2 linked regions of the Streptomyces clavuligerus genome follow. The protein of the gene in region 2 interacts with the protein of the main gene of each other region in a pairwise test. Links are inferred from orthologs where the notes say so. Each region holds a gene or a part of one and is shown on either strand. Other genes may lie near its edges.

Region 1 (9,345 bases), 3.2 Mb from region 2 along the record:
ATGATCACCATACTCCCCGCCGCGGGAAGTGCAACGCACCCGTCGCTCAACGCCGAAAGGCGATCACCCTGATGGGTGATCGCCCTTGGCGGGTCCCGACGGGACGCCCACCGGCGGCCCCGAGGGGCTGTCGGTGGGCCCACCGGGCCCGGAGAGTCACGGGGGACTCAGGAGGGTCACTTGACCTCGACGGAGGCGCCGGCGGCCTTGAGGGACTCGGCAGCCTTCTCCGCGGCCTCCTTGGCGACCTTCTCCAGGACCGGCTTCGGGGTGCCGTCGACCAGGTCCTTGGCCTCCTTCAGGCCGAGGGAGGTCAGCTCGCGGACGACCTTGATGACCTGGATCTTCTTCTCGCCGGCGCCGGTGAGGATGACGTCGAACTCGTCCTTCTCCTCGACGGCCTCGGCGGCGCCACCAGCGGCACCACCGGCGACGACGACCGGCGCGGCGGCGGCGGCGGTGACGTCGAACTTCTCCTCGAACGCGGAGACGAACGCGGCCAGCTCAATGAGGGTCATGTCCTCGAACTGAGCGAGCAGGTCTTCCTGGCTGAGCTTCGCCATGATGGGCGATCCTTCCACTAAATCGGCTGGTGCCGGTTGTATATGACGGCGGGCGTGCGGCCCGCTGCGATCAGCGCCCCGAGGGGGCCCCGATCAATGCGCGAGCCGAATTACTCGGCACCGCCCTGCTCGTCCCGCTTGGCGCGCAGCGCGTCCACCGTGCGGACGAGCTTCGACGGGAGCGCCTGGAACAGCGAGGCAGCCTGGGACTGCTTGCCCTTCATGGCGCCCGCCAGCTTGGCGAGCAGAACCTCGCGGGACTCAAGGTCCGCGAGCTTCTTGATCTCATCGGGGGACAGCGCCTTGCCATCAAGGACACCGCCCTTGATGATCAGGTTGGGGTTGTCCTTGGCGAAGTCACGAAGACCCTTCGCCGACTCCACCGGGTCACCGGTGATGAAGGCGACCGCCGTCGGACCAGTGAACTGGTCGTCCAGCGACGTGATCCCGGCCTCGTTGGCCGCAATCTTGGTCAGCGTGTTCTTCACCACGGCGTACTGGGCGTTCTCACCGAGCGAACGACGCAGCGTCTTGAGCTGCGCCACGGTGAGACCCCGGTACTCGGTCAGCACGGCGGCGTTCGAGCTGCGGAACTGGTCCGCCAGCTCGGCTACCGCGGCAGCCTTGTCGGGCCTAGCCATAGCTTCGGCCTCCTTCCGGGTGATGAGGACCGCGCGGACCCGAAGGAGGAAACTTGGCAAAACAAAACGCCCCGGCGCAGGCGCACGGGGCTTTGGCTCGACCGGAACGAGTCCGGGAACCAGGGGTCCTCTGTGTCACCTGCGCAGGCCGTCCGTAGCTAGCGGATTCCTTCGGTCGCCGCACTCTCTGACGAGCACGCGGCAACGACCAGCGGTCTTTGGCTTCTCCGGAAGAGTACGGGACCGTGGTGCGAAGGTGCAAATCCACAGAAGTGCGCAGGTGGGAGCCCGGAGGACGGGCTGCGGGCCTCCGGGGCTGCGCACTCCGGACTGCGGGGCTCCGGACTGCGGACTGCGGACTGCGGGCTGCGGGCCCAGAAGCCCCGGGCTGCCGACTCCCGGGCCCGGGGACAGCAGAACGGCTCCCCCGCCCCACACGGGGGCAGGAGAGCCGTTCCTCAACGTGTACCGCGCCTGGTGTCAGGCGCCGCGCCGGTCGTCGTCCGATCAGACGGCGGCCGGGTCCTCCTCGACGAGGAGGTTGCGGGTGCGGTTGGAGTCCAGCGGGATGCCGGGGCCCATCGTCGTGGTCAGGGTCGCCTTCTTGATGTAGCGGCCCTTCGCGGCGGACGGCTTCAGACGGAGGATCTCCTCCAGCGCCGCAGCGTAGTTCTCCACCAGCTTGGTCTCGTCGAAGGAGACCTTGCCGATGATGAAGTGCAGGTTCGAGTGCTTGTCGACGCGGAACTCGATCTTGCCGCCCTTGATGTCGGTCACAGCCTTGGCGACATCGGGGGTGACGGTGCCGGTCTTCGGGTTCGGCATCAGACCACGCGGACCGAGCACCCGGCCGAGGCGGCCGACCTTGCCCATGAGGTCCGGGGTGGCGACGACGGCGTCGAAGTCCAGACGGCCCTTCGACACCTCGTCGATCAGCTCGTCGGCGCCGATGATGTCGGCGCCCGCGGCACGCGCGGCCTCGGCACGGTCACCGGTCGCGAAGACCAGGACCCGGGCGGTCTTACCGGTGCCGTGCGGAAGGTTCACGGTGCCGCGGACCATCTGGTCGGCCTTGCGCGGGTCGACACCCAGACGCAGGGCCACCTCGACGGTGCCGTCGAACTTGCTGGACGCGGTGTCCTTGGCGAGACGGACGGCCTCGAGCGGGGCGTAGTTGCGCTCCCGGTCGATCTTGGCGTCCGCAGCGCGGAGGTTCTTGCTGCGCTTCACTTCTGCTCCTGCTGTGTTTCAGGTGGGAGATGTGGTCCGGACCAGCGCGTGGTCCTGCCACAGGAGGTCAGACGGGGCGTGCTGCCTCGTCCTGCTGCCTCGGGCTGGGAATCAGCCCTCGACCGTGATGCCCATGGAGCGGGCGGTGCCGGCGATGATCTTCTCGGCGGCGTCCAGGTCGTTGGCGTTCAGGTCGGGCATCTTCGTCGTGGCGATGTCACGGACCTGGTCGCGCGTGAGCTTGGCGACCTTGGTCTTGTGCGGCTCGCCGGAGCCCTTGTCCACACCCGCGGCCTTGAGGATCAGCTTGGCGGCCGGCGGAGTCTTGGTCACAAAGGTGAAGGAACGGTCCTCGTAGACCGTGATCTCCACCGGCACGACCATGCCACGCTGCGACTCGGTCGCGGCGTTGTAGGCCTTGCAGAACTCCATGATGTTGACGCCGTGCTGACCCAGGGCGGGGCCGACCGGCGGAGCCGGGTTGGCCGCGCCGGCCTGGATCTGGAGCTTGATAAGCCCCGTGACCTTCTTCTTCTTGGGAGGCATGTGCTCTCTCCGGGTCCTAGTGAGAGTGGTCGGCCTTCCATCCATCATCCGGATGGAGGCATACCGCACCACGATAACGGGTAGAGGTGCGGGGTTAAAAACCGACAGGTCAGAACCGCCTTGAAGAGCGGTTCTGACCTGGTCGGAAGCGATGGTCCGGCGGAGGGCCGGAGGGCTCAGTTCTTCTGGATCTGGTCGAAGCTCAGCTCGACCGGGGTCTCGCGGCCGAAGATCTCGACCAGGCCCTTGACCTTCTTCGAGTCGGCGTTGATCTCGTTGATCGTGGCCTGGAGGGTGGCGAAGGGGCCGTCGGTGACGGTGACCGAGTCGCCCACCTCGAAGTCCAGGACCTGGACCTCCAGCTTGCGCGCCGGGGCGGGCTCGCCCTTGGCCTCGGCGGCCTCGCGAGCGGCCTTCTCCTCCGCCTCCGGGGCGAGCATCTTGACGATCTCGTCCAGGGTCAGCGGGTACGGGTCGTAGGCGTTGCCGACGAAGCCGGTGACGCCGGGCGTGTTGCGGACGACGCCCCAGGACTCGTTGGTGAGGTCCATCCGGACCAGGACATAGCCGGGAAGCTTGTTCTGGCGGACGTTCTTGCGCTCGCCGTTCTTGATCTGGACGATCTCTTCCTCGGGCACTTCGGCCTGGTAGATGAACTCCTCGACGTTCAGCGAGACGGCGCGCTGCTCCAGGTTGGCCTTGACCCGCTTCTCGTACCCGGCGTAGGTGTGGATCACGTACCACTCGCCCGGCAGGATGCGCAGCTCGTCACGGAGCGCGGCGATCGGGTCGACGGCCTCGGCGGCCTCTTCGACGACCTCGGCCGTGCCCTCGTCGTCCTCGGCGGACGCGTCGTCGGCCTCGACGGCCTCGTCGATCTCGGCGGCCTCGTCCTCGGCGGACGCGTCGTCCTCGGCGTGGAGGGCGGCCTCCTCGGCGGGCTCACCGGCCTCGGCGTCAGCAGCTTCCGCCTGGTCCGGGTCGATGGAGTCCGCGGCCTCAACGATGTCGAGCTGGTCCTCCGCCGACGCGGCCGACTCGAAGCTCTCGTCGCCGGGCCGGGCGGCCTCGTTCAGGTTCGGGTCAGACACGGTGGCTGCTTCTTCCTGGCTACAGATGGGTGGAACATACGGAAGGCTGCCGCCGCCGATGAGCCTCTGACCGGTTCCCCTCGCGGGATCAGCCAAAGACGTAGCTGACGGCTTCCTGGAATCCATAGTCAATCACGGTCACCAGACCGATCATGATGACGACGAAGATAATCACCACTGTGGTGTACGTCGTGAGCTGGTTGCGCGTCGGCCAGACGACCTTGCGGAGCTCCGCGATGATCTGCCGGTAGAACAGAGCCAGACGGCCCAGAGGGCCCTTCTTGCCGCGCTTGCCGCCCTTGCGGGACTTCTGAGGCGCTTCGTCCTCGGCATCAGGCGTGTCGATGGAGCCCACGGCGTCCGTCACTTTCTTTCACCTGATCCCGGGTCGTGGCCGTGCCGCGCCCGGTGACGCCGCACGGCCAATGAATCTACGTACATGCGCACACAGCCTGGCGAAGGTGTGTGTAGCAGGGCCGGAGGGACTTGAACCCCCAACCGCTGGTTTTGGAGACCAGTGCTCTACCAATTGAGCTACGACCCTTGGTGGTGTCCACAACCTACAGCATCCGGGGGATGCGGTCGGTGTGGGCCAACGACGAGTGAGTGTACGTGGTCATGGGCTCTTCGTCGAACAGACGCCTCCGGGGAGGTTCTTGCGGCCCCCCTCGTGGGCTGCCGGAAGACCTTCGCCGCAGGGCCCGGCGGCGCCGTCCCGGCCGTGTTCCGGGCCGTTGTCCGGGGGGCGGAACACCTGTGCCGGACGCCTGTCGCGTCTGGGACGATGGACGGCATGAGCGCTGCTACCTCTCCCGCCGAGCGCCGGGTCTCCGCCCGCGTCGGCGCGATCTCCGAATCCGCCACCCTCGCCGTCGACGCCAAGGCCAAGGCCCTCAAGGCCGCCGGGCGCCCGGTGATCGGCTTCGGCGCGGGCGAGCCCGACTTCCCGACGCCGGAGTACATCGTCGAGTCCGCCGTCGAGGCGTGCCGTACGCCGAAGTACCACCGCTACACCCCGGCGGGCGGGCTGCCCGAGCTGAAGAAGGCCATCGCCGAGAAGACCCTGCGGGACTCCGGCTACCCGGTCGACCCGGCGCAGGTGCTGGTGACGAACGGTGGCAAGCAGGCGATCTACGAGGCGTTCGCGGCGATCCTCGACCCGGGCGACGAGGTGATCGTCCCCGCTCCGTACTGGACCACCTACCCCGAGTCGATCCGGCTCGCGGGCGGTGTCCCGGTCGAGGTGGTGGCCGACGAGACCACCGGTTACCGGGTCTCCGTCGAGCAGCTGGAGGCGGCCCGCACCGAGCGCACCAAGGTGGTGCTGTTCGTCTCCCCGTCCAACCCGACCGGCGCCGTCTACAGCCGTGAGGACACCGAGGCGATCGGCCGCTGGGCCGTCGAGCACGGTCTGTGGGTGCTCACGGACGAGATCTACGAGCACCTGGTCTACGGCGACGCCGTCTTCACCTCGATGCCGGCGGTCGTGCCCGAGCTGCGCGAGAAGTGCATCGTGGTGAACGGTGTGGCGAAGACGTACGCCATGACCGGCTGGCGGGTGGGGTGGATCGTGGGCCCCAAGGACGTGGTGAAGGCCGCGACGAACCTCCAGTCCCACGCCACCTCCAATGTGTCCAACGTGGCGCAGGTGGCGGCGCTCACCGCCGTCTCCGGGAGCCTGGACGCGGTGGCCGAGATGCGGGAGGCGTTCGACCGCCGCCGCCGGACGATCGTCCGGATGCTCAACGAGATCGACGGCGTCGTCTGCCCCGAGCCCGAGGGCGCGTTCTACGTCTACCCCTCGGTGAAGGCCCTGCTGGGCAAGGAGATCCGCGGACAGCGCCCGGCGACCTCCGTGGAGCTGGCCGCGCTGATCCTGGACGAGGTCGAGGTCGCCGTCGTCCCCGGTGAGGCGTTCGGCACCCCCGGCTATCTGCGGCTGTCCTACGCGCTGGGCGACGAGGACCTGGTGGAGGGCGTCTCGCGGCTCCAGAAGCTGCTCGCCGAGGCCACCGACTGATCGTTCCACCGCTGAGCCGGTGAGCCGCCGCACGGCCCCGGAGCCCCCGCGAGGGTGGTTCCGGGGCCGTTCGCGCGAGCCGTTCCGGTTCCGCCGGGGACGCCCCCACGTGAGATCGAACACAGATCCGGGCAAGGACCCGATGGGGGAATCCGCTTACCTCCCGGCCCGGCCGTGCGGCAAGATCCTGGGATGGAGCACGTACGTGATGTCACCCGGCTGCCCAAGGCCCATCTGCATCTCCACTTCACCGGATCGATGCGCCCCGCCACCCTGCTCGAACTGGCCGACAAGTACGGCGTCCATCTCCCCGACGCGCTGACCGGCGGCGAGCCTCCCAGGCTGCGCGCCACCGATGAGCGCGGCTGGTTCCGCTTCCAGCGGCTCTACGACATCGCCCGGTCCTGTCTGCGCGCCCCCGAGGACATCCAGCGGCTGGTCAGGGAGGCCGCGGAGGAGGACGTCCGGGACGGCTCCCAGTGGCTGGAGATACAGGTCGACCCGACCTCGTACGCCCCGCTGCTGGGCGGTCTGACCCCCGCGCTGGAGATCATCCTCGACGCGGTGGAGAGCGCGTCGCGGGAGACGGGGCTCGGGATACGGCTGCTGGTGGCCGCCAATCGGATGAAGCATCCGCTGGAGGCGCGGACCCTGGCCCGGCTGGCCGTGCGGTACGCGGACCGCGGCATCGTGGGCTTCGGACTCTCCAACGACGAACGCCGGGGCATGGCCCGGGACTTCGACCGCGCCTTCACGATCGCGCGCGAGGGCGGGCTGCTCGCGGCCCCGCACGGCGGCGAGCTGACCGGTCCGTCCTCCGTTCGGGACTGTCTGGACGATCTGCGCGCGTCCCGCGTCGGCCACGGGGTCCGGGCCGCCGAGGACCCCCGGCTGCTGAAGCGGCTCGCCGAACTGCAGGTCACCTGCGAGGTCTGCCCCGCGTCGAACGTGGCGCTCGGCGTGTACGAGAAGCCCGGGGACGTGCCGCTGCGGACGCTGTACGAGGCGGGGGTGCCGATGGCGCTGGGCGCGGACGACCCGCTGCTCTTCGGCTCCCGGCTGGCCGCGCAGTACGAGTTCGCCCGGCGGCACCACGCGTTCACCGACAGCGAGCTGGCGGAGCTGGCCCGGCAGTCGGTACGGGGCTCCGCCGCCCCCGAGGGCGTCCGGGCCCGGATGCTGGCGGGGATCGACGGCTGGCTGGCCGAGGAGGCGGGTCCGCGGCCGGTCACGGGGTGAGCCCGCGGGTGACCCCGTTCCCGGGCCGGACGGCCGCCCGGGGCGGGTCGGCGCGGGTGGTGGCGCCCGACGGTCGGCCGGGGGCCGTCAGAGCTCCACGCCGACCGTCACCGGCTCGTTGACCAGCGTGATCCCAAAGGCGTCCCGCACCCCGGCCACGACCTCGCGGGCCAGCGCGAGCAGATCCTCGGTGGTGGCCTCGCCCCGGTTGGTGAGGGCCAGCGTGTGCTTGGTGGAGATCCGGGCCGGGCCGGTGCCGTACCCCTTGGTGAAGCCCGCCCGGTCGATCAGCCAGGCGGCGGAGGTCTTGGTGAACCCCTCCCCCGCCGGATACGCGGGCGCCGTCGCCTCCGCGCCGAGCCGCTCGCGGACACGATCGGTGAACGCCGTGTACTCCTCGGCGGTGAGGACGGGGTTGGTGAAGAACGACCCCGCCGACCAGGTGTCGTGGTCGGCGGGGTCCAGGACCATGCCCTTCCCGGCGCGCAGCGCGAGCACGGCGGAGCGGACCGCCGCCAGGCCGGCGCGCTCGCCGGGGACCACTCCGAGGACCCGCGCGGCCTCCGCGTACCGCACCGGCGCGGACAGGCCGTCCGCGTCCTCCAGCCGGAAGCGGACCCGCAGCACGACATAGCGGCCGGGGTGCTCCTTGAAGCGGCTGTGGCGGTAGGAGAAGCCGCACTCGGCGTTGGTGAGGGTGACCGTCTCACCGGCGCGGCGGTCGTAGGCGACGACCTCGGTGATGGTGGACGAGACCTCCTGGCCGTACGCCCCCACGTTCTGGAGGGGCGTCGCACCTGCGGAGCCGGGGATTCCGGCCAGGGCCTCGATGCCCGCGAGACCGGCCTCGACGGCGTACGCGACCACGTCCGTCCAGACCTCGCCCGCGGCCAGCTCCAGCTCGGTGCCGTCGTGGACGAGGCCCCGGGTGGCGATGCGCAGCGCCGTCCCGTCGAAGCCCTTGTCCCCGATGACCAGGTTGCTGCCGCCGCCGATCAGCAGCAGCGGGGTCCCCGAGGCGTCGGCCGCGCGGACGGCGGCGACCACCTCGTCATCGGTGGTCGCGGTGATCAGCCGGGTGGCCGGGCCGCCGAGCCGGAAGGTGGTCAGGGGGGCGAGGGGGGCGTCGTGGAGTTCCTGCACGGGCACAAGGGTACGGTCCGGCCCCGACAGCCCCGCGGGCCCCGTGGGACCGTCCGGGCCGTCCGGCCTGTCCGCCCGCCCCACCGGGCACGGCGGCACGGGCAGGGCGGACGGGCGGCCGAGCCCCGGGGCGCCGGGGGCCTAGGCGAGGGCGACGACGGCGCGCGCCATGCCCAGCACCTTCTCGCCGCCGCTGGTCGCGGTCAGGTCGACCCGTACGCGGTTGTCGTCGAGGAGCGCCGCGACCTTGCCGCTGACCTCGATGAGCGCGCCCTCGCCGTCGTTGGGGACCACGACGGGCTTGGTGAAGCGGACGCCGTACTCGACCACGGCGCCCGGGTCGCCGGTCCAGTCCGTGATCACCCGGACGGCCTCGGCCATGGTGAACATGCCGTGCGCGATCACGTCCGGGAGCCCGACCGCGACGGCGAACTTCTCGTTCCAGTGGATGGGGTTGAAGTCGCCCGACGCGCCCGCGTACCGGACCAGGGTGTCCCGTGTCACAGGGAAGGACCGCGCGGGCAGCTCCGTGCCGACCTCGACGTCCGCGTAGGAGATCCTCGCCGTCATCACGCCTCCTCGGCGGCGCGCGCCACCAGCTTGGTCCATGCGGTGACCACATGGGCACCGGTCTCGTCGCGGACCTCGCCCCGGATCTCCACGACGTCGTTGCCCGCGAGTGTCTTGATGCTCTCGATGGTGGAGACGACACTCAGCCGGTCCCCGGCGCACACCGGCCGCGTATAGGCGAACTTCTGCTCCCGGTGGACCACGCGGTCGTAATCGAGACCCAGTCCCGGGTCCTGAATGACCTCTCCGGCGGCCCGGAAAGTGATCGCGAAGGCGAAAGTGGGCGGGGCGATCACATCGGG
Region 2 (9,344 bases):
CCGTCACCACCCCCGACGGAGTCCCCCGCCCCCAGCCCGTCTGCGACCCCGACGGCCCGTTGGTGGCCGAGGTCGTCAAGACCGCGTCCGACCCCTATGTGGGCCGGATCTCGCTGGTACGGGTCTTTTCCGGCACCCTGCGCCCCGACGAGACGGTCCATGTCTCCGGGCACGGCCTGGCCGACCGGGGACACGAGGACCACGATGTGGACGAGCGGGTCGGCGCGCTCTCCGTCCCCTTCGGCAAGCACCAGCGCCCGCTGGACCGGGCCATCGCCGGGGACCTCGCCTGTGTGGGCAAACTCTCCCGCGCGGAGACCGGGGACACCCTCTCCGCCAAGGACGACCCGCTGCTGATGGAGCCCTGGAGCATGCCCGACCCGCTGCTGCCGCTGGCGATCCGGGCGCACAGCAAGGCCGACGAGGACCGGCTCTCGCAGGGGCTCTCCCGGCTGGTCGCCGAGGACCCCACCATGCGGCTGGAGCAGAATCAGGCCACCCATCAGGTGGTCCTCTGGTGCCTGGGCGAGGCCCACGCCGATGTGGCGCTGGAGCGGCTGCGCAGCCGGTACGGCGTCCAGATCGACGTGGTCCCCTACCGGGTGCCGCTGCGGGAGACCTTCGGCGGCCCGGCGGGCGGACGCGGGCGGCATGTGAAGCAGTCCGGCGGCCACGGGCAGTTCGCGATCTGCGAGATCGAGGTGGAGCCGCTGCCCACCGGGGCCGGGATCGAGTTCGTCGACAAGGTGGTGGGCGGCGCGGTGCCGCGCGCGTTCATCCCCTCCGTGGAGAAGGGCGTCCGGGCGCAGGCGGCGCGCGGTGTCGTCGCCGGGCACCCGCTGGTGGACGTGCGGGTGACCCTGCTCGACGGCAAGGCGCACTCGGTGGACTCCTCCGACGCCGCCTTCCAGACGGCGGGCGCGCTGGCACTGCGCGAGGCCGCGGCCGAGGCCCCCATCCATCTCCTGGAACCGGTGGCCGAAGTGCGGGTGCTGGTCCCCGACGACTATGTCGGACCGGTGATGAGCGACCTCTCGGGGCGGCGGGGCCGGGTCGTCGGCACCGAGCAGTCCGGCGGCGGACGCACACTGGTACGGGCCGAGGTACCGGAGATCGAGATCAGCCGGTACGCGATCGATCTGCGGTCCCTCTCCCACGGCACCGGGCAGTTCGACCGGGCGTACGCCCGCCATGAGCCGATGCCTCCGCACATCGCCGACAAGGTACGCGAGGAGGGCGCGGGAGCCGCCTGAAGACGGCGGAGGAGGCTGCGGGAGCGGCCTGAAAGGCACGTGGGCGAGAAGGGCGCGGGAGCGTCCGGACCGGTCCCGTCCGCCGGGCGCCGCCCCACCGGGGACGGCGCCCGCACCGCTCCCGTGCCGCTCCCGTACGGCCTCCGCCCGGCATCCCCGCCGCGGACGGACGGAGCGGAACGAGGGTTTTCCGCCCGGCCTGCCAACTCCCGTGACGCGGACGACACACCCCGGATACGCTGAGGTGCCCAGCTCAACAGGTGTGCCGGGCGCGCCAGTCGGGAACAGGCCGTGGAGCGGGAGCGAAGCGGCGATGGGGGCGGTAAGTGACGAGCGACGGTTTCGATTTCAGTCCCGGAGCACAGGTTCCGCTCCTGGGATCGGCCGGACAGACCGCGGCGACGCACGCTCTGGCGTCCGCCGCGTATCGCGACAGCCCGGTCGAGGACATCCTCAAGGCCAACAGCGAGTGGCACAAGTCCGAGGTGAAGAAAGGCAAACTCTCCCTCTTCGAGCCGAATCTGGGCGAGGCGTTCTGCCACGCCGTGAAGGTCCGGATGCTCGGCGGAGCGCGCAGCGCGCTGATCCAGTCCTTCGGCATGGAGCCGCAGACCGTGGTCGAGCACTGTCTGGCCGCGGCCCACATCCGCAAGGAACGCGACACCAAACTCACGCTCATCATGGTCGTCTGCGGGCTGCTCTTCCTGCCCGGGCTGCTGGCCTGGATGGCCGTGTTCCAACTGCGGCGCACCCTCGCCGGGGCGCAGAACAAGCACGCGGGGGTCATCGGCACCGCCCTGCTCTTCGCGATCGGCGGCCTCGCCCTGCTGCTGATGCTCCGGCTGCCGTTCACCGGCTTCTGGGCGTTCTACATCCGCGGGGCGATCGTCGCCCCGGTGGTGGGCTGGCTGCTGGCCCAGCGGATCTGCGAGACCACCGCCAAGGATCTGCGGGCCCGCTGGGACGGCCTCGCGGGCGGCAGCGGCATCGGCGCCAAGGTGCCCGACGCGGTACCCGGCAACCCCCACGACAAGGCGCGCGACACCCTGCGCCAGGGCCTGCACAAGCTGACCGCCGAGCAGCACGCCAACTCCCTCTTCTACGCGGGCCCCAAGGGGATACTGGGCATGGGCACCCGCTGGGGAAGCTGGCAGATGGCGGAGGAGCTGGTGCCCCGTGACCCCGGCAAGGAGATCAACCAGTTCCGTAGCTGGGACGTCATCAGGGCCATCCACGACAAGCTGAAGCTGCTGGAGCGCGGCCCGCTGAACTCGGGCGGCTTCCCCACCCCGTCGGTGAAGCACTGGATCGTCTGCCCGGTCGCGGAGGGAGCGGGCTCGGTCTCCCGGCCCGACGGCCAGGATGTGGAGTCCTTCCAGATCAAGGGCCACGAGATACAGCGCATCTGCAACCACCAGCAGTTCGGCAGCGGCAACCGCCACTACCTGGGGGTCCAGTTCACCCTCTGGGACGGTCAGCTCGTCATCACCATGATGATCACCGTCACGGTGCTCCACGAGACCCTGCGGGTCGAGGTCACCGGGCACGCCCTGGGGCCGGTGCACGGGCTCTTCACCACGAAGTCCTCCCCCAAAACCGTCACAGTGAACAAGACGGTCCGCTTCTGGGAGACCAAGACCCGGACCCTGCCGCTGGTGGACACCAAGGAAGTCGTCCGGCTGATGGTGCGCGCGCCCCTGACCTGGTACCCCCCGCTGCTGGACTTCCTGGGCGGCAAGCTGGCGCTCCCGGAGCCCTTCGGGCTGCGGCACGCCTGGGCGGAGAAGCCCTGGCGGCACCGGTTCATGGCCGACGACGCGCTGCGCGCCGCCGCCCCCGTCCTCCGGGCGGCCCACGCCGCCGCGCTGAAGGTCCTGGAGGACAACGGCGTGGACACCGACCGCTTCGCCGGGCGCTCGATGGCCGTCAGCGGCGGCATCCAGGACCTGGCCCCGAAGAAGGCCGACCTCTACGACGCCTGATGCTGCTTTTTTGGCACCTCCGCCCCGGCTGCACCTCTTCGGCGAGTGAGCCGAAGGGGTGCCGCGGGTGCCGAAAGCGGAGAGCGCGCGGAGGTTCCGAGGAACGAGGAACCGAGCACGGTCGACCGTCGGCGCACGCTTCAGCACCCCGGAGGCGAACCGAGCCACAAAAAAGGGGCGTCCGTCGGCGGACGCTTCAGCGTCCCGGAGGCGAACCGGGCCTTTAAGAGAGCGGCCAGGCGTCGGCGAGCATCGCGCGGGTGTCCGCCAGGAGTTGGGGCAGCACCTTCGTATGGCCGACGACGGGCATGAAATTGGTGTCGCCGCCCCAGCGCGGCACGATGTGCTGGTGCAGATGGGCGGCGATCCCCGCCCCCGCGGCCATTCCCTGGTTCATGCCGATGTTGAACCCGTGCGCGCCGGACGCCGCCCGCAGCGCCGTCATCGCCCGCTTGGTGAAGACGGCCAGCTCCGCCGTCTCGTCCTCGTCCAGTTCCGTGTAGTCGGCGACATGCCGGAACGGGACCACCATCAGATGGCCGCCGTTGTACGGGTAGAGATTGAGCACCGCGTACACGGAGGAGCCGCGCGCGATCACCAGTCCGTCCTCGTCGGACTTGGCGGGAATCGCGCAGAAGGGGCAGCCGTCACCGGCCTCGGGCCCGCTCGGCTTGTTCTCCCCCTGGATATAGGCCATCCGATGGGGTGTCCACAGGCGCTGGAACGCGTCGGGCGTCCCCACTCCGAACTGCTGCTCCGGCTCACTCGTCATGCTGTGCAGCATATGGCGTCCCCCATACGGAACGTGTCGCCGGGGGCGAGCGGGGGCGGGGCCCGCGATGCTGGACGGATGACGGAGGACGGCGGGACGGCGGACGGGGCAGAGCCGGAGAGCCCCGAGTGGCGCTGGCGCGGCCGGGTGGACATCCCGCTGTTCGCGGCGGCGGCCCTCTTCCTGGCCTGTTACGCGACCCTGGTGCTCGGCCAGGGGCTCAGCCAGGGGGTGCGGGATCTGCTGGTGGCGCTGATCTGCGCCGCGTGGGCGTTCTTCGTGGTGGACTACGTGGTGCGCTGGCGGCTCAGCGGCCGGCGGCTGCCCGGTTTCGTCCGCCACCATCCGATGGACACGCTGGTGGTGCTGATGCCGCTGCTGCGACCGCTGCGGATCGTCCAGCTCTACGAGACGATGCGCCATCGCCACACCCGGGCCCGGCTCTCCCTGTACGGACGGGTGATCTCGTACGCGGGGCTCTCGGCGCTGCTGCTGGGCTTCGCGGGGGCGCTCACCGTCTATGACGCGGAACGCGGAGTACCGGGGGCGACGATCCACACCTTCGGGGACTCGGTCTGGTGGGCCTGCTCGACCCTGACGACGGTCGGTTACGGGGACATCACCCCGGTGACCCCACTGGGCCGGACGGTCGCGGTGGCCATGATGGGCGGCGGTATGGCGCTGCTGGGCGCGGTGACCGGCTCGTTCTCGTCCTGGCTGATCCAGACCTTCACCCTGGACCAGGACCGGCAGCGGCCCCCGGGAGGCTTCCCGGGGGCCGGCTGACCGATGGTGCGGACGGGTGTCCCCCGCCCCCGCGTCAGACCTGGACGCGGTCGGCGACGACCTGCTCCAGCTTGGCCAGGGCCGCGTCGCGCGGGATGCCGTTCTCCTGCGAACCGTCGCGGTAGCGGAAGGAGACCGTGCCCGCGTTCATGTCCTCGTCACCGACGATGATCATGAACGGGACCTTCAGCTTCTGGTGGTTGCGGATCTTCTTCTGCATCCGGTCGGACGAGGCGTCGACATCGACCCGCAGCCCGCGCTTCTTCGCCTCGGCGGCGAAGGACTGGAGGTACTCGATGTGGGCGTCGCCGATCGGGATGCCGACCGCCTGCACCGGGGCCAGCCACGGCGGCATGGCACCCGCGTAGTGCTCCAGGAGCACCGCGAAGAACCGCTCGATCGAGCCGAACAGCGCCCGGTGGATCATGACGGGCCGCTGGCGGGAGCCGTCCGGGGCGGTGTACTCCAGGTTGAAGCGCTCGGGCAGGTTGAAGTCGAGCTGGATGGTCGACATCTGCCAGGTACGGCCGATGGCGTCCCGTGCCTGCACCGAGATCTTCGGGCCGTAGAAGGCGGCGCCGCCCGGGTCGGGGGTGAGCGGGAGACCCTGCTTCTCGGCCACCCGGCGCAGGACCTCGGTGGCCTCCTCCCAGGTCTCGTCCGAGCCGACGTACTTCTCCGGGTCCTTGGTGGACAGCTCCAGATAGAAGTCGGTCAGACCGTAGTCCCGGAGCAGATTGAGCACGAAGGTGAGGGTGCGGTCCAGTTCCTCGGCCATCTGCTCACGGGTGCAGTAGATGTGCGCGTCGTCCTGGGTGAAGCCGCGGGCCCGGGTCAGACCGTGCACCACGCCCGACTTCTCGTGCCGGTAGACCGTGCCGAACTCGAACAGCCGCAGCGGCAGCTCGCGGTACGAGCGCCCCCGGGCATCGAAGATCAGGTTGTGCATGGGGCAGTTCATCGGCTTGAGGTAGTAGTCCGTGCCGCCGTCGAGCTGCATGGGGGGGTACATGCCCTCCGCGTACCAGTCCAGGTGGCCGCTCTTCTCGAAGAGCGTGCCCTTGGTGGCGTGCGGGGTGTAGACGAACTCGTACCCCTCCTCCTCGTGCCGCTTGCGCGAGTAGTCCTCCATCACCCGGCGCACGATGCCGCCGCGCGGGTGGAAGACGGCGAGGCCGGAGCCGATCTCGTCCGGGACGGAGAACAGGTCCAGCTCGGAGCCGAGACGGCGGTGGTCGCGCTTCTCGGCCTCGGCGAGGAACTCCAGGTACTGCTTCAGCTCGTCCTTGGTCGGCCAGGCGGTGCCGTAGATCCGCTGGAGCATCGGGTTCTTCTCGCTGCCGCGCCAGTACGCGGCGGCGTTGCGCATCAGCTTGAACGCGGGGATGTTCCGGGTGGAGGGCAGGTGGGGACCGCGGCAGAGGTCCTTCCAGCACAGCTCGCCGGTCTTCGCGTCCAGGTTGTCGTAGATCGTCAGCTCACCGGCGCCGACCTCGACGGCCGCGCCGTCCTCGCTGGACGCGGAGCCCTTGAGGCCGATCAGCTCCAGCTTGTACGGCTCGTCCGCCAGCTCCTCGCGGGCCTCGTCGTCGCCGACGACCCGGCGGGAGAAGCGCTGGCCGCGCTTCTGGATCTCCTGCATCTTCTTCTCGATGGCCTTGAGATCCTCGGGCGTGAACGGCTTCTCCACGTCGAAGTCGTAGTAGAAGCCGTCCTTGACCGGCGGGCCGATGCCCAGCTTGGCCTCGGGGAACAGCTCCTGCACGGCCTGGGCCATGACATGCGCGGTGGAGTGGCGCAGGATGGCGAGACCGTCCTCGGAGGAGATCTCGACGGGCTCGACCTGCTCGCCGTCGCGCACCGTGTACGCGAGGTCCTTCAGCTCCCCCGCGACCCGGGCGGCGACGACGGAGCGCTCACCGGCGAAGAGGTCCGCGGCCGTCGTGCCCGTGGTCACCACGCGCTCTTCCCGCTCGGAATCGCGTTGGATGATCACACGGACGTCTGACACCGGTCTCTCCTGACTGATGGGGGTCGCGCCAGCGGTCACTGCGCGCGTCTGAATCGTACCGAGCCCCGGGGCCGCCCCGCGAAACGGATTCCTCCGGCCCCCGCGCGGCCGGCCGACGGGCCCGCTCCGCACCCCCGGTCCGGGGCGGGCGGCGACGGCGCGCCGGTGGGCGGGTCGAGGCATCCGGCCGGACCGGGTGGACCGGGGGCGCGCCCCGGGGCCGCAGCCGTGTCGGCGTCGGCCGCGTACGGCGCAGACCACGGGGGTATCACCGTCTCGGCGGATGGGCCACTCCATCGGCCCGGCCTGCGCGAGGAGTTCGGGAGATTCGGGGATGACGCTCTGGTTCGACGGCCCGCTGGCCGCTTTCGACACCGAGACGACGGGGGTCGATGTGGAGAACGACCGCATCGTGGCAGCCGCGGTCGTGGTCCAGGACATGGCGGGCGGGCGTCCGCGGATCACACGATGGCTCATCAACCCCGGTATCCCGGTGCCGCCCGGGGCGACCGAGGTGCACGGACTGACCGACGACCACGTCCAGCGCAACGGGCGCTGGCCCGCGCCCGTGCTGGAGGAGGTGGCGAAGACCGTCGCCGGGCACTGCGCCGCGGGCCGCCCCCTGGTGGTGATGAACGCGCCGTTCGATCTGACCATCCTCGACCGGGAGCTGCGCCGCCACCGGGCCACCCCGCTCTCCCGCTATCTGGAGCACACACCGCTGACCGTGCTCGACCCCCGGGTCCTGGACAAGCAGCTCGACCGCTACCGCAAGGGCCGCCGTTCGCTCGTCGACCTCTGTTCCCAGTACGAGGTGGTGCTCGACGGGGCGCACGACCCGGCGGCGGACGCGCTGGCCGCGCTGGAGGTGACCCGGGCAGTGGCCCGGCGGTTCGCGTCCCGGATGGAGCGGCTGACCCCGGCCGAGCTGCACGCGCTCCAGACGCTGTGGCACGCGGCGCAGACGCGCGGGCTCCAGCCGTGGTTCGCACGCGGTGGCGCGCCGGACGCGGTGGACCCGGCGTGGCCGCTGCGGCCCGAACTGCCCAGCGCCGCCTGAGCGCACACCCCGGCCCGGACGCGCGAAGGCCGGTCCGTCATCGACGGACCGGCCTTCATCTTGTGGGCGATACTGGGATCGAACCAGTGACCTCTTCGGTGTGAACGAAGCGCTCTCCCGCTGAGCTAATCGCCCGGGAACGGACTGAACCATACAGGCCCCGGCGGCCCGCCTTCAAATTGCCCGCGCCGCGCACCCGGGCGGGCGGGGCACGGCGGCCGGGGCGGGCGCCGCGCGTCAGCGTCCGGCGGCCCGCAGCCGGGCGGTGAGGGCCCGCCGTCCGCTCCGCATCAGCAGCGCGTGGTTGGCGCTGAACGCGGGACGCGCGAACGGGGCGAGGCGCCGCAGCAGGGGCCGCATCACCTCCACCTCCTGGTCGAAGACAGCGCGGGTGCCCGCACCGTGCCCCGTCACCGTCCAGCGGGCCCAGCCCGCCAGATCGCCGTCCATGCCGAGGAGCAGGACCCCGGCCCCGGGGTCGCGGCGCAGCGGCCGGGCGACGATGCGGATCTCGTACGGGAGGACGGCCCGGACACGGGCGGCGGCCCGGTCCCCGTCCAGGGGCACCACCTCGCGCATCCCGGGCCACCAGCGGGGGTAGTCGGCGGCGCGCTCCAGGACGGCGAAGACGGCGTCCGGCGGACCGGGCAGGTCCCAGACGCTGTGGAAGCGGAAGCGGCTCCAGTCCATGTCCGCAGTGTGGGTCGCGGATGCCGGTCGGTCACCCCGGGGAACGGGACCTCCACACGGCGGGACGGGCGGGGGCGGACCCGGGACGGTCCGGATACGCCGATCGGCCGTCACCGGGTGGAGTGGCGGCCGACCATATGCGCACAAAACCAAACAGAGCGAGGGTGGAGCGGTTTCATGAACCACTCCACCCTCGTCCTTGTGGGCGATACTGGGATCGAACCAGTGACCTCTTCGGTGTGAACGAAGCGCTCTCCCGCTGAGCTAATCGCCCGGGCGCACCGCAAACATTACCCCATGTCAGCGGGTGCCTGAGACCGTCCTGCGGTCAGGATTCGATCTTCCACGGCAGGATGATCCCGAACTTCCACAGATAGAGCCCCGCGAGGACCGCGCAGATCACACAGCCACTGACGGTGAGGATGATGTTCCGCCGCCGGACCCGGGGGTCGAGGGCGCGCTGTGCCGCCTCGCTGACCTTGCGCTTGGTCCAGCGCAGCACCAACTGGGCCCAGACGAACTCGGTCGCCCAGATGGCCATGCCCGCGAAGATCACAAACCAGCCGGGGCCGGGCAGCACCAGCATGGCCGCTCCCGCGCCCACCACGGCGAGACCGACCAGGAAAACGCCGACCTGCCAGCTCAGATGCAGGGTCCTGCGCTTCTTGACGAACTCCGGCGCACGCGAGCCGAGCGGCCTGGAATCCGTCTGTCCGTCCTCGGCCGGAGCCGTCCGGCCGTCCGGCGTCGGCTTTGGTCTGTCAGCCGTCACCACGACCTCCGTGCCGTT

The links.
Region 1: the proteins of thrS (region 2) and rplA interact in binary tests that used the Escherichia coli proteins (3 or more experiments, as listed by UniProt). The link is inferred for Streptomyces clavuligerus from one-to-one orthologs.

Annotation. Positions count from the first base shown.
Region 1 is NZ_CP027858.1:2,530,690-2,540,034, forward strand. Bases 574-3,482 are described here. They hold rplA (50S ribosomal protein L1), read right to left. Parts: upstream 2,435-3,482; coding sequence 1,712-2,434; downstream 574-1,711. Other genes in these bases: rplJ (50S ribosomal protein L10), read right to left, coding at 674-1,204; rplK (50S ribosomal protein L11), read right to left, coding at 2,546-2,980; nusG (transcription termination/antitermination protein NusG), read right to left, coding at 3,157-3,482. In the rest of the region: rplL (50S ribosomal protein L7/L12), read right to left, coding at 177-563; more of nusG, read right to left, coding at 3,483-4,071; preprotein translocase subunit SecE, read right to left, coding at 4,160-4,438; CRV15_RS10370 (pyridoxal phosphate-dependent aminotransferase), read left to right, coding at 4,865-6,091; CRV15_RS10375 (adenosine deaminase), read left to right, coding at 6,284-7,330; CRV15_RS10380 (UDP-N-acetylmuramate dehydrogenase), read right to left, coding at 7,418-8,473; CRV15_RS10385 (MaoC family dehydratase), read right to left, coding at 8,615-9,043; CRV15_RS10390 (MaoC family dehydratase N-terminal domain-containing protein), read right to left, coding at 9,043-9,345. UniProt on the Escherichia coli protein: One of the primary rRNA binding proteins, it binds very close to the 3'-end of the 23S rRNA. Forms part of the L1 stalk. It is often not seen in high-resolution crystal structures, but can be seen in cryo_EM and 3D reconstruction models.
Region 2 is NZ_CP027858.1:5,774,275-5,783,618, reverse strand. What follows is about bases 4,317-7,224. They hold thrS (threonine--tRNA ligase), read right to left. Parts: upstream 6,805-7,224; coding sequence 4,828-6,804; downstream 4,317-4,827. Other genes in these bases: CRV15_RS24420 (exonuclease domain-containing protein), read left to right, coding at 7,139-7,224; CRV15_RS24430 (potassium channel family protein), read left to right, coding at 4,317-4,793. In the rest of the region: CRV15_RS24450 (elongation factor G-like protein EF-G2), read left to right, coding at 1-1,253; CRV15_RS24440 (hypothetical protein), read left to right, coding at 1,580-3,235; CRV15_RS24435 (HIT family protein), read right to left, coding at 3,459-4,019; more of CRV15_RS24430, read left to right, coding at 4,086-4,316; more of CRV15_RS24420, read left to right, coding at 7,225-7,864; CRV15_RS24410 (SRPBCC family protein), read right to left, coding at 8,102-8,554; CRV15_RS24400 (TIGR02611 family protein), read right to left, coding at 8,883-9,344. UniProt on the Escherichia coli protein: Catalyzes the attachment of threonine to tRNA(Thr) in a two-step reaction: L-threonine is first activated by ATP to form Thr-AMP and then transferred to the acceptor end of tRNA(Thr). The rate-limiting step is amino acid activation in the presence of tRNA.